Regions from separate parts of the Caloramator mitchellensis genome, predicted to be linked through region 2. Evidence: a T-box and tRNA genes for the amino acid it is inferred to sense, from the RefSeq annotation. Region 2 holds a T-box; the other holds one or more tRNA genes.
What was found. A T-box is a leader RNA that pairs with one kind of tRNA and senses whether it is charged. The one in region 2 lies ahead of ileS (isoleucine--tRNA ligase), so its partner is inferred to be a tRNA-Ile.
Positions count from the first base shown of each region.

Region 1 (5,908 bases), on a different contig from region 2:
AAAAGATATTAAAGGCGTTGAATATTTAAGTGGGGGAGATTTGAATGAAACCAAGAAGACTTAAACAAGGAGACACAATTGGGATTATTGCTCCTGCAAGTCCTGCTTTTAGTTTTGAGAAGGTTGATTTAACTGTTAGAAAATTAGAAGATTTAGGTTATAAGGTTGTCTTAGGTGAAAGCTGTTATAAACAATATGGATTTTTGTCTGGAGTAGATGAGATGAGGGCGAAGGATTTTAATGTTTTTTTTGAAGATGATAAAGTTGATGCAATTTTTTGTCTTCGCGGAGGATATGGCTCAAATAGAATTGTTGATATGATTGATTTTGCTAAAATAAAGCTAAATCCTAAGATTTTTTTAGGATTTAGCGATATAACCTATCTATTAAACGCTATTTACAAATTTTCAAATCTAGTTACATTCCACGGACCAATGATTGCTGCAGGTGATTTTTTGAAGGACTATAACTTTAATTTTTTAATGAAGGTATTGAAAGGAGATATTAAAAGTTATAAACTTAATTTAACTGCTATTGTTTCTGGACAAGCAGAAGGAAAAATAATTGGAGGCAATCTTTCAATAATAGCTTCAATGATTGGAACAGCCTATGAACCGAAGTTTGACGATGGTATATTGATATTGGAGGATGTCGGTGAAGAACCATATAAAATCGATAGGTTGTTATATCATCTTAAGTATTCAAATGTATTTAAACGAGTTAAAGCTGTAATTCTTGGAGACTTTACAAACTGTGAAGCTAGGGAGTTTAATAAAAGCCTTAGTATAAATGAAGTTTTGTGGGGATTTTTTTCTAATTTAAATATACCAGTGTATATATTAGAAAATTTAGGTCATGGAGAGAAAAGAATTACCATTCCAATTGGTATTAAGGCAATGATAAAAGATGATAGGCTAATGTTTATGGAGGAGGGTGTTACTAATGATTAATTTTTTATATGAGGCTAATGCAATTAAAGACATTTTAGTTGAAATAAGAAGGGAACTACATAAGAATCCAGAGATAGATAGAAACTTAAAATATACGGCTTCGTTGGTCGAAAAATATTTAAAACAATATAGCATCGATTATAAAAGGTATGATAATTGTGGCATTATTGCTGAAATTGGAAAATCAGATAAAATTGTTGCATTAAGGGCAGATATGGATGCTCTTGAAATTGAAGATTTAAAGGATAAGCCGTATAGTTCTATTAAAAAAGGATTAATGCATGCCTGCGGACATGACGCACATACAGCTATTCAAATAGGTGCAGCAATAATTTTAAAAAAATATGAATCCAAATTAAATGGAAAGGTTAGGCTTATATTTCAACCAGCTGAAGAGACAGATGGTGGAGCTAAAGATATGATAAATTTTGGTGCACTTGACAACGTTAGGGCAATATATGCACTTCATGTTGATGAAACGCTCGATACGGGAGTTATTGGGGTAAAAAAAGGATTGGTAGCAGCAGCTTCGAATCCATTTAAAATATCAATTTTTGGAAAAGGCGCTCATGGCGCTTATCCCCATGATGGAATAGACAGCATATATATTGCTGCTAAAGTAATAGATGGAATACAAGGCATTATATCGAGAGAAGTTGCTGCTGCAGACAGTGCTGTCATTACAGTTGGTAAAATTCATGGTGGAACTGCAGCTAATGCTGTAGCAAGAAATGTCGATATAGAAGGTATTATTAGAACTGTAGGAGATGATTTAAGGCAATTTGTTTTAAGTAGATTTAAAGAAGTAGTTATAGATACTTCACGAATTTATAGGGGTATTGCTGAGGTTGATATATTCGAAAGCTATCCATCATTTTCAAACGATGATATATTATTTAATGATTTTATAAAATTTGTAGGTGATATAAACGAAATCAAATTGATTGAGATACAAAAACCTGGAATGGGTGTGGAGGATTTTGCATACTATACAAAATTAGTTCCAGGGCTTTATTATAAGTTGGGTTGTCGCAATGTTGAGAAAGGTATAGTTCACCCTGCACATGGAAGCTATTTTGATATTGATGAAGATTGCCTTGCTCTAGGTAGTGCTACACAAACCATGTGTGCATTTAATTATCTCAATAGTCATAAATAATATTATCATAAATGATAACGTTATCATAAATCACTAAAATATAGAGTATACTTTAATAAATCAATATATATGTGATAAATATGCATAAAACAAGAATTATTAAGAAGAATACTTATCTTAATGAAAAAGAATTTACAAAAATATCCAAGATACTAAAAAATCATTATAATTTAGTTCCGACGGAAATTGAAAAAGTAAGAAGCGTTTATCGAATAACTACGGATAAAGGAAAATATTGCTTAAAAGAATTTAAACATAACGACAAAAAGGCAATCATAGGATTTTACTTAACTAAACATCTTCAGGAAAACGGATTTAACGGAATAGCAGAGTATTACAAAACAAAATCTGATTTGGAATGCATAAAAGAGCACGGAAGATATTATTACTTAACGAGTTGGATAGATGGGAGAGAATGTAACTTTGAAAATTTTGACGAGCTTAAATCATCATTAGAGCTTCTTGCAGACTTTCATCAAAAAGCAAAAGGTTTTTATTTATCAAAAGTAAAAATAAATAGCAACTATAATAAATGGCAAAAAAAACTGAATTTAATGATAGAAGATTTAAAATTATTTAAGAAAATAATACTTCAAAAAAGAGTTAAAACTTCCTTTGACATCAAATATTTTGATATGGTTGATTACTATTTAAACATTGCAAACAAGGCTTTGGAGAAATTTAAATCAACAGCTTATACTAAAGTTTGTGACAAAGCTAGAGAACAAAAATTTATTTGTCATGACAGTTTTTATTATCAGAATTTACTAATAGACAAAAATGATAAGTTATACTTAATCGATTTAGACAGTATAGTTTATGATATCCCTATTTATGATCTTGCAAAATTTTTAAGAAGAACATTGAATAAGAGCTTATTTTATTGGGACTTTGGAATAACAGAAAAATTAATAAGATTCTATGAGAAAAATAGGCATATTGAAGATGAAGAGTATGAGATAATGCTGGGCTTTTTAATGATTCCTCATAGATTTTGGAAAATAGGAAGGAAAAGATACTTTAAACATAAGGAGTGGAGTGAAGAAAAATATAATAAAAAGCTTGAAAAAGAAATTAGGTTAAAGGATAAGAGAGAAGAGTTTTTTGATAAATTCAAAAATTATTTTGTAGAAAAAAAACAAGACAGTTAAACTGTCTTGTTTTTGGTGGCCAGAGCCGGAATCGAACCAGCGACACGGGGATTTTCAGTCCCCTGCTCTACCTACTGAGCTATCTGGCCATATTTTATTTTGGTGGGCCTTCAGGGACTCGAACCCCGGACCGACCGGTTATGAGCCGGTTGCTCTAGCCAGCTGAGCTAAAGGCCCTAGTGGTGACCCCTAGGGGATTCGAACCCCTGTTACCGCCGTGAAAGGGCGATGTCTTAACCACTTGACCAAGGGGCCATAATGGGTTAAAATCTAATTAAGCATTCTCAAACCCGACATGTAATAATATATCATGATATTTAATACATGTCAACACTTTTTTAAAATTTTAGGGGGAAATTATGATTAAAATAAGATTTTTAGGCGCTACAAGAGCTGTTACTGGGTCATGTTATTACATTGAAACTTCTAAGAGAAAATTTTTAGTAGATTGCGGTATGTTTCAAGGAAAGGACGCTAAGTTGAATGTTAATGATTTTGTTTTTAATCCATCCGATATTGATTTTATTTTAATTACTCATGCTCATATAGACCATACAGGAAGATTGCCATTGCTAGTAAAACAGGGATTTAAGGGCTCTATTTTTTGCACAACTGCTACTGCAGATTTACTAAAGATTATGCTTGTGGATAGCGGACATATTCAAGAGATGGATGCTATTTCAGAGAACAAAAAAAGGCAACGCAAAGGACTACCTCCAATTGAGCCACTATATACTGCACAGGATGGAGATAGGGTAAAAGATTTTGTAACTTCAGTTCCATATAATTATACAATACAGGTTGATAAAAATATAAGCGTGAATTTTAAAGATGCAGGACATCTTTTAGGCTCGTCAATAATAGAAATTAATATTCTAGACGATGGTCAAAATAAGAAAATTGTATTTTCCGGAGACCTAGGCAATACTAATATACCAATAATTAAGGACTATGAGTTTGTTGATTATGCTGATTACTTGATTATCGAATCTACTTATGGCAATAGATTACATCCATCGTTAGATGAGGCATTAAATTTATATGATATAATTGAAAAGACTACTTCAAAGGGCGGCAATGTAGTTATTCCTTCCTTTGCTGTCGGAAGAACACAGGAATTACTATATATTTTAAATCATTACGTCGATATTGAAAAAATAAAAAGGATGTCTGAAATTGAAATATATCTTGATTCACCTCTTGCTGAAGAGGCAACTGGAGTTTTTGAAAGACATAAAGAATGTTATGATGAGGATGCACTAAAGAATTTAGCTCTTGATATTGATGTGCTAGACTTTAAAAATTTGCACTATGTGAAGACTAAGGAAGAGTCGATGGAGTTAAATAAAAAAAATGGGGTTGTTATTATATCATCAAGTGGTATGTGTGAAGCTGGAAGAATTAAGCATCATTTAAAATACAACCTTTGGAAAAAAAATTCTACAATCTTATTCGTAGGATACCAAGCAGAAGGAACATTGGGAAGAAGAATTTTAGATGGCGCCAAGAAAGTAAAAATATTTGGAGAAGAAATTGCAGTAAATGCAGAAGTTATAAATATGCCTGGACTTTCAGGCCATGCTGATTTAAATGGATTAGTAAATTGGTTTAAAAATATTAAAAATGGAGTAGGAAAAAGAGTCTTTATAACTCATGGAGAAGTGGAGGCAAGTTTTAATTTAAAAAAAGTATTTGAATCAATTTCGAATGTAAGCTGTTATATCCCTGATTTTATGGAAGAAATTATACTTTAATTCATTAATAATTTGAAAGGAGCAGCTATGCTTTCGCTTGAAGTAGCTAGAATAAGGGATTATTATATGATATTAAAATTATTAAAAAAACATAACAGAAAGAGCTTTGAATATTATAGTAATTTTAATGACAATATTTTTTCATATTTTATTACAAAAAACATTTATAAAATAAAAAGGCGAGAAAGAGTAGTCGGATTGATTATATGTAATTTTATAAAAAGAGAAGTATATTTTGTCCCAACAGTGAATATAAAAATAGATTTTAATGATATTTATAAGCTTCTCGTATCTAACTTTAAAGGGTATGATTTTCCTTTCGTTTATTATGGATTTGACTTAATAAATTCTTTGGGAATAGAAAATCAACTTGCCATTATCAAGAATTATAAAATAATGGTTAATAATATAAGTAATTTGAATTTTATAAATTCTAATATTGAAAATTTATCAGTTGAAAGAATGAAAATAACAGAGCAGGAAAGCTTGAGAGTAGAACTTCAAAATAAAATTTTTGGTAATTTAATTAACCGAAAAGTGCTTACTGTAAGCGAAGTAATTGCGGAAGAAAAAAAGAAAGAATTTTTGAAAGATTTATGTTTCTTTTTGAAATATCAGGATAAATATATAGGTTATGGACAAATTGTAATTAATAATGAAGGATATTTTTTAATTAATTTTGGTATATTAGAGGAATTTAGAGGGAAGGGCTATGCAAAGCTTTTTTTAAGTGAAATACTAAAAAATGCAAAGAATTACGGTGTGGAAACATTGTATTTAAAGGTTGATAATTATAATCTTAAAGCTATTAAACTTTATGAGGATTTAGGTTTTGAGGAACTGATCAATGTTGCAACAATTAAAATTTTTTAACAATCTATTAAAACGAAATTA
Region 1 is NZ_LKHP01000005.1:113,014-118,921, reverse strand. Features, by position in the region: gene ABG79_RS06040 (tetratricopeptide repeat protein) at 1-29, shown strand, start outside; gene ABG79_RS06035 (S66 peptidase family protein) at 45-950, shown strand; gene ABG79_RS06030 (M20 metallopeptidase family protein) at 943-2,109, shown strand; gene ABG79_RS06025 (CotS family spore coat protein) at 2,190-3,260, shown strand; tRNA gene ABG79_RS06020 (tRNA-Phe) at 3,274-3,349, opposite strand; tRNA gene ABG79_RS06015 (tRNA-Ile) at 3,361-3,437, opposite strand; tRNA gene ABG79_RS06010 (tRNA-Glu) at 3,441-3,515, opposite strand; gene ABG79_RS06005 (MBL fold metallo-hydrolase) at 3,620-5,014, shown strand; gene ABG79_RS06000 (GNAT family N-acetyltransferase) at 5,042-5,887, shown strand.
Region 1: it has a tRNA-Ile gene. The T-box ahead of ileS (isoleucine--tRNA ligase) is inferred to sense a tRNA for this amino acid. The anticodon was not compared.

Region 2 (5,908 bases):
TTCCATAATATCATCCCTTTCTATCAAATTCAATTTTTCTGGGCTATGTTCGGCTCTAGGTAAAAGATTCATCATTTTTGTGGAAGACCTTTTTTAAGGCTGCCACACCTAACGCTAACATGTTATAACCTCCCAATCAGCAACCGTTTGTTTATATTTATATAATAACACTAACTGTTGTATAATACAAACGTTGCTATTCATTGCTATCTTTGTTTAATCCATTTTATCCAGCGTTAATATCAATAGCTTTGTTTTTCCTCAAATCTCCTTAAATCTTCTCGATTTTCCTACATACTTTGATGTAAAATGCTTGAGTTTTCAAAAAATTAATATTAAAATTGTATTTGTAATGGAGCTAGAATTATTTTATTTATAAAAATATCAAAAACAAAAATAAAAATGAAGGATTTTAATATTTTTTGTAGAATTTTTATATTATGCCTTAGAATTTAAGGAGTGGTTTTATGGGAATAGAACAAAATATAGCTTATATACTTGAAAGAATAGAAAAAGCTGCCAACAGAGCTGGAAGAAATAAAGATGAAATTATTTTAGTCGCTGTAAGTAAAACACATCCTATTGAAAGCATATTAAAGGCTAAGGAGTGTGGTATAAATATTTTTGGAGAAAATAAGGCTCAGGAATTAATCCAAAAGTATCCACTTATCGACGATGTAAAATGGCATTTCATAGGTCACTTGCAGAAGAATAAGGTAAAATATATTATCGACAAAGTTGATATGATTCATTCACTTGATTCAATTGAACTTGCTAAAGAAATCGACAAAAGAGCGGAAAAAAATCAAATTAAGATGAGAGTATTAATTGAAATAAATATAGGTAAAGAGGACTCAAAATCTGGGATATATGAAGAGGAAATATATAGTTTTATGGAAGAATTAACTAAATATAAAAATTTAATAGTATCTGGAATTATGACAATTCCTCCGCTAAATATTGATTCAGATAAAACTAGAGAATATTTCAGACGAATGAGACAAATTTTTGATGAAATAAAAAATTTAAAATATGATAATTTTGACATAAAATATATCTCAATGGGTATGACCGACGATTTTGAAATAGCTATTGAAGAAGGTGCAAATATAATTAGAATTGGAACTGGAATATTCGGCAAAAGAATTTATAAGAGGGAGGGAGAATAATGTCAAATAAGATATTAAGACCTTTTAATAAAGTAATGGGGGTTTTAGGCCTTAGCGAAGAAGAGGATTTTGAAATTGAGGAACAGGAGGAAGAACTTGATATTGAGCCGGTTCATAATAATAGGAATAACAATAAAGTGGTCAGCATAAAAACTTCATTTCCAAAGGTTTTGCTAAAAAAGCCTCAGGATTTGGAAGATACTATTGATATTATTGAGGCAATTAAAGCAAAGAGAATAGCAATATTAAACATGGTTAGTCTTGAACACGCTCTAGCGCAGAGAATGCTTGACATAATTGTTGGAGCTTGTTACGCATTAAATGGCGATATACAAGAAATAGCAAAATCTGTATATCTTGTCGTTCCTGATGCGGTTGAAATTACAAATGAGCTAAGAGAGCATTTAGATAAGAATGCTTTTATTAGTTTATAACATGAAATGGAGGAGTAAATTTGATATACACGTTATTTAGAGCAGTCAATCTTTTTATTGATTTGCTTGAATGGTTAATTTTTATTCAGGTAATTGCATCATGGTTCCCACAAATTAGAAGGAATCAAATTTTCAGATATATTGATTTAATCGTTGAGCCTGTGATGGCTCCTTTTAGAAGTATTCAGTTCAAATTAATGCCCAACACAATGATTGATTTTTCACCAATTTTTGCTTATATAGCACTTGAATTTATAAGAAGAATTTTAGTTAACATATTATTTTAGGTGATAAAATGGAACAAATAAAAGTAGACGGATATTTAATAAATAAAAATATTTATCTTAGTTTTATAAATAAGATTGAACTTGCTAAAAATTATCAAATTGTTTTTACTGATTTTATAAACCCAGAAGAGAAGGCAGCTTTATTGGCCCTTTGCCGGCAAAATGATGTAAATGTTAATTTTTATGGCGATGATAATTTTGAAAGAACTGTGGCAAAATTATTTAAATTAAATGATTACGCTGAATATCCAATAGATGTATTAAAGGTAGAAGGAAATTTTAAATTTGAACGAGTAGAACATAGGGATTATTTAGGAAGCCTTCTCTCATTGGGGATTAAGAGAGAAAAGATAGGGGATATTAATGTATTCGATGATGGAGCAGAAATATATATTTTAAAAGAATTGAGCGATTATGTAATTTTTAATTTGGAAAAAATAAAACATACGACAGTCAAAATAAAAAAAATTGGTTTGAATGAAGCCCGTGAGAAGTTGATTAAGTTTAAAACTTTAAGCTTAAACGTTCCTTCGTTAAGATTAGATGCAATAATATCTGAGCTTACAGGAGAATCCAGAAATAAAGCTTCTGAGATTATTAAGAATGAAAATGTAAAGGTTAATTTTAAGATTATTAAAGAGACCGATAAGAAAGTTGAGCCTAATTCAACAATATCAATCAAAGGATATGGAAGATTTATAGTTGGGGAGTGTTTAGGCGCAACTAAAAGCGGAAGGCTTGTGGTTGAAGCAAAAAAGATAATTTAGGAGGGGTAAAAATGTCTATTACACCAAATGATATTGCGAATAAAGAGTTTAAAAAAGTATTTAGAGGTTATGATATCGATGAGGTTGATGACTTTCTTGAACAAATAGTTGAGGAATACGAAAGAATCTATAAGGAAAATATAACTCTAAAGGAAAAGATAAGTTCTCTTAATGATAAAATAGAACACTATTCAAATATGGAATCAACTTTACAGAATACGCTTGTTCTTGCACAAACAGCAGCTGAACAGGCAAAGGAGAACTCAAGAAAAGAATCTGAAATGATTTTAAAGAATGCTAAGGATAAATCTGAGGAAATAATTAGACAGGCAAATGAAAAGGCTAATAGCATTGTTTCTGAGGCACAACAAAAAGTATTAAACATAAACAAAGAATTTGAAATGTTGAAACAGGAATTTAATATGTTTAAATCACGATTTACTGGGCTATTAAATGCGCAGCTTGAAACTCTTGAGAAATTTGAATAATAAATTATTTATATTGACATGAATTACATATTGTAGTATATTAATGAATAAATTTAGTTAAAAACTATGATAGGGACGAGTAAATAGTATGGGATTTGACAGAGAGTGGGGTAAGGTGAAAGCCCATAAATTGCCAGCTATTGAAAATCACCCTTGAGTTGCAGGCTGAAAAAAGTAAGCCGAGCCGGCGTAGCCGTTATTCATTAGAGTGACAAATTTGGGTGGTACCGCGAGCAGACTTCGCCCCATGGGGGAGGTCTGTTTTTTTTATGGAAAAATAAAAGGGAGGTTATAATATGGATTACAGCAAAACTTTGAATTTGCCACAAACGGAATTTGCTATGCGTGCAAATTTACCACAGAAAGAACCAAATATACAAAAAGAATGGGACGAATTAAATATTTATAAGAGGGCATTGGAAAAGAACAAGAACAATACTCCATTTATACTTCATGATGGTCCTCCATATGCAAATGGGGATATCCATCTCGGACACACACTAAATAAAATATTAAAGGATTTGATTAACAAATATAAGACAATGAGAGGGTATTATGCGCCATATGTTCCTGGATGGGATACTCATGGACTTCCAATTGAGCTTCAGGCGCTTAAAAAACTTGGAATAAAGGTGCATGACGTTTCAACAAACGAATTTAGAAATATGTGCCGTGATTATGCGCTTGAACAAGTTGAAAAACAAAAGGAACAATTTAAGAGACTTGGCGTTATTGGTGACTGGGATAATCCTTATTTAACTCTTGCACCAGAGTTTGAAGCAAAGCAAATAGAGATATTTGGAGATATGGCTGAAAATGGGTATATATATAAAGGACTAAAACCAGTATATTGGTGTCCTTCTTGTGAGACTGCGCTTGCTGAAGCGGAAATAGAGTATGAAGATGAAACTTCTAATTCTATATATGTTAAATTTAGATTGCTTGAGGATAAAGGATTATTCAGCAATCTAGGATTAAGTTTAGATAATATATATTATGTAATCTGGACTACTACAACTTGGACATTGCCTGCGAACCTTGCAATTTGTTTGGGGCCGGATTTTGAATACGTTCTTGCAAAATTTGATAATGAAGTTTATGTAGTTGCTAAAGAGCTGCTCGAATCTTTAAAGAAGGTAGCAAAACTTGAAAATGAAGAGATAATTGCATCCTTTAAAGGAAACCAACTTGAAGGACAGGTTTGTCATCATCCATTCTTTGATAGAGAATCAATAATTATAGTTGGGGACCACGTTACTTTAGAATCGGGAACTGGATGTGTTCACACTGCACCTGGACACGGTGAAGAAGACTTCTATATTGGTCAAAAATATGGATTAGATGTCTTGAATCCTGTAGATGGAAAAGGTAGATTTACTGAACAGGCAGGAAAATATGCTGGCTTGACTTATAAAGAAGGCAATAAAGCAATTTTACATGATTTAAGAGAAAGCAATATGCTTTTAGCAGAAGAAAAAATAAGCCACTCCTACCCTCATTGCTGGAGATGCAAAAATCCAATTATATTCAGAGCGACTGAACAATGGTTTGCATCAATAGAAGGTTTTAGAAATAAAGCAATTGAATCCATAAAGGAAGTTAACTGGATTCCTGAATGGGGAGAAGACAGAATTGAAAGCATGGTTGCTGACCGCGGCGATTGGTGTATATCAAGACAAAGAACATGGGGTGTTCCTATTCCAATATTCTATTGTGAAGACTGTGGAAAGGAACTTGTAAGCAAGGATATTATTTATCACGTTGCAGAAATTTTTAAAGCTAAAGGTTCAAATGCATGGTTTGAAATGAGTCCAAACGAATTGCTGCCAGACGGAGTTAAATGTTCATGTGGTAGCAGCAGCTTTAGAAAAGAAACAGATATTATGGACGTTTGGTTTGATTCAGGCTCAAGTCATGTTGGAGTTCTTGAAACAAGAAGCGACCTTTCCTGGCCTGCTGACCTTTATCTTGAAGGAAACGACCAATACAGAGGATGGTTCCAGTCTTCATTACTAACTTCAGTAGCGACAAGGGGAAAAGCTCCGTATAAAACAGTAATTACACATGGAATGGTTGTTGACGGAGAAGGCAAGAAGATGTCTAAATCGTTGGGCAATGGAATCGACCCTCTTGATGTAATAAAGGAATATGGAGCCGATGTATTGAGACTTTGGGTTTCATCAGCAGACTATAAGAGCGATGTTAGAATGTCAAAGGATATTTTAAAGCAGCTTTCAGAAGTCTATAGAAAGATTAGAAATACAGCAAGGTTTCTTTTAGGTAACCTTTCAGATTTCAATCCTGACAAGGACATGGTAAATTATGAGGAAATGAACGAACTTGACAAGTGGGCATTGCTAAAATTACAACATCTAATTAAGGATGTTACTGATGCCTATGAAAATTATGAATTCCATATTTTGTATCATGATATTCATAATTTCTGTGTAGTTGATATGAGTAATTTCTATCTTGATATTATAAAGGACAGATTGTATACAGAAAATCCATCTTCAAGAGAAAGACGTGCTGCACAAACTGTTTTATATGATATACTTGATGCTCTTGTAAAGATGATTGCACCTGTTCTTTCGTTCACAGCAGATGAAATATGGAAGTATATGCCTAAGTCAAGCAAGAATGATTATGTAAGCGTTCATCTTGCTGATTGGCCAGCTGTAGAAGAAAAATACGTTGATAAGGAACTTGAGAACAGATGGGATAATATTCAAAGAATAAGAGCAGAGGTTCTAAAGGCCCTCG
Region 2 is NZ_LKHP01000008.1:11,639-17,546, reverse strand. Features, by position in the region: gene ABG79_RS12745 (hypothetical protein) at 1-6, opposite strand, end outside; gene ABG79_RS07625 (YggS family pyridoxal phosphate-dependent enzyme) at 468-1,169, shown strand; gene ABG79_RS07620 (cell division protein SepF) at 1,169-1,603, shown strand; gene ABG79_RS07615 (YggT family protein) at 1,624-1,890, shown strand; gene ABG79_RS07610 (YlmH family RNA-binding protein) at 1,899-2,657, shown strand; gene ABG79_RS07605 (DivIVA domain-containing protein) at 2,669-3,145, shown strand; T-box leader at 3,203-3,396, shown strand; gene ileS (isoleucine--tRNA ligase) at 3,442-5,908, shown strand, end outside.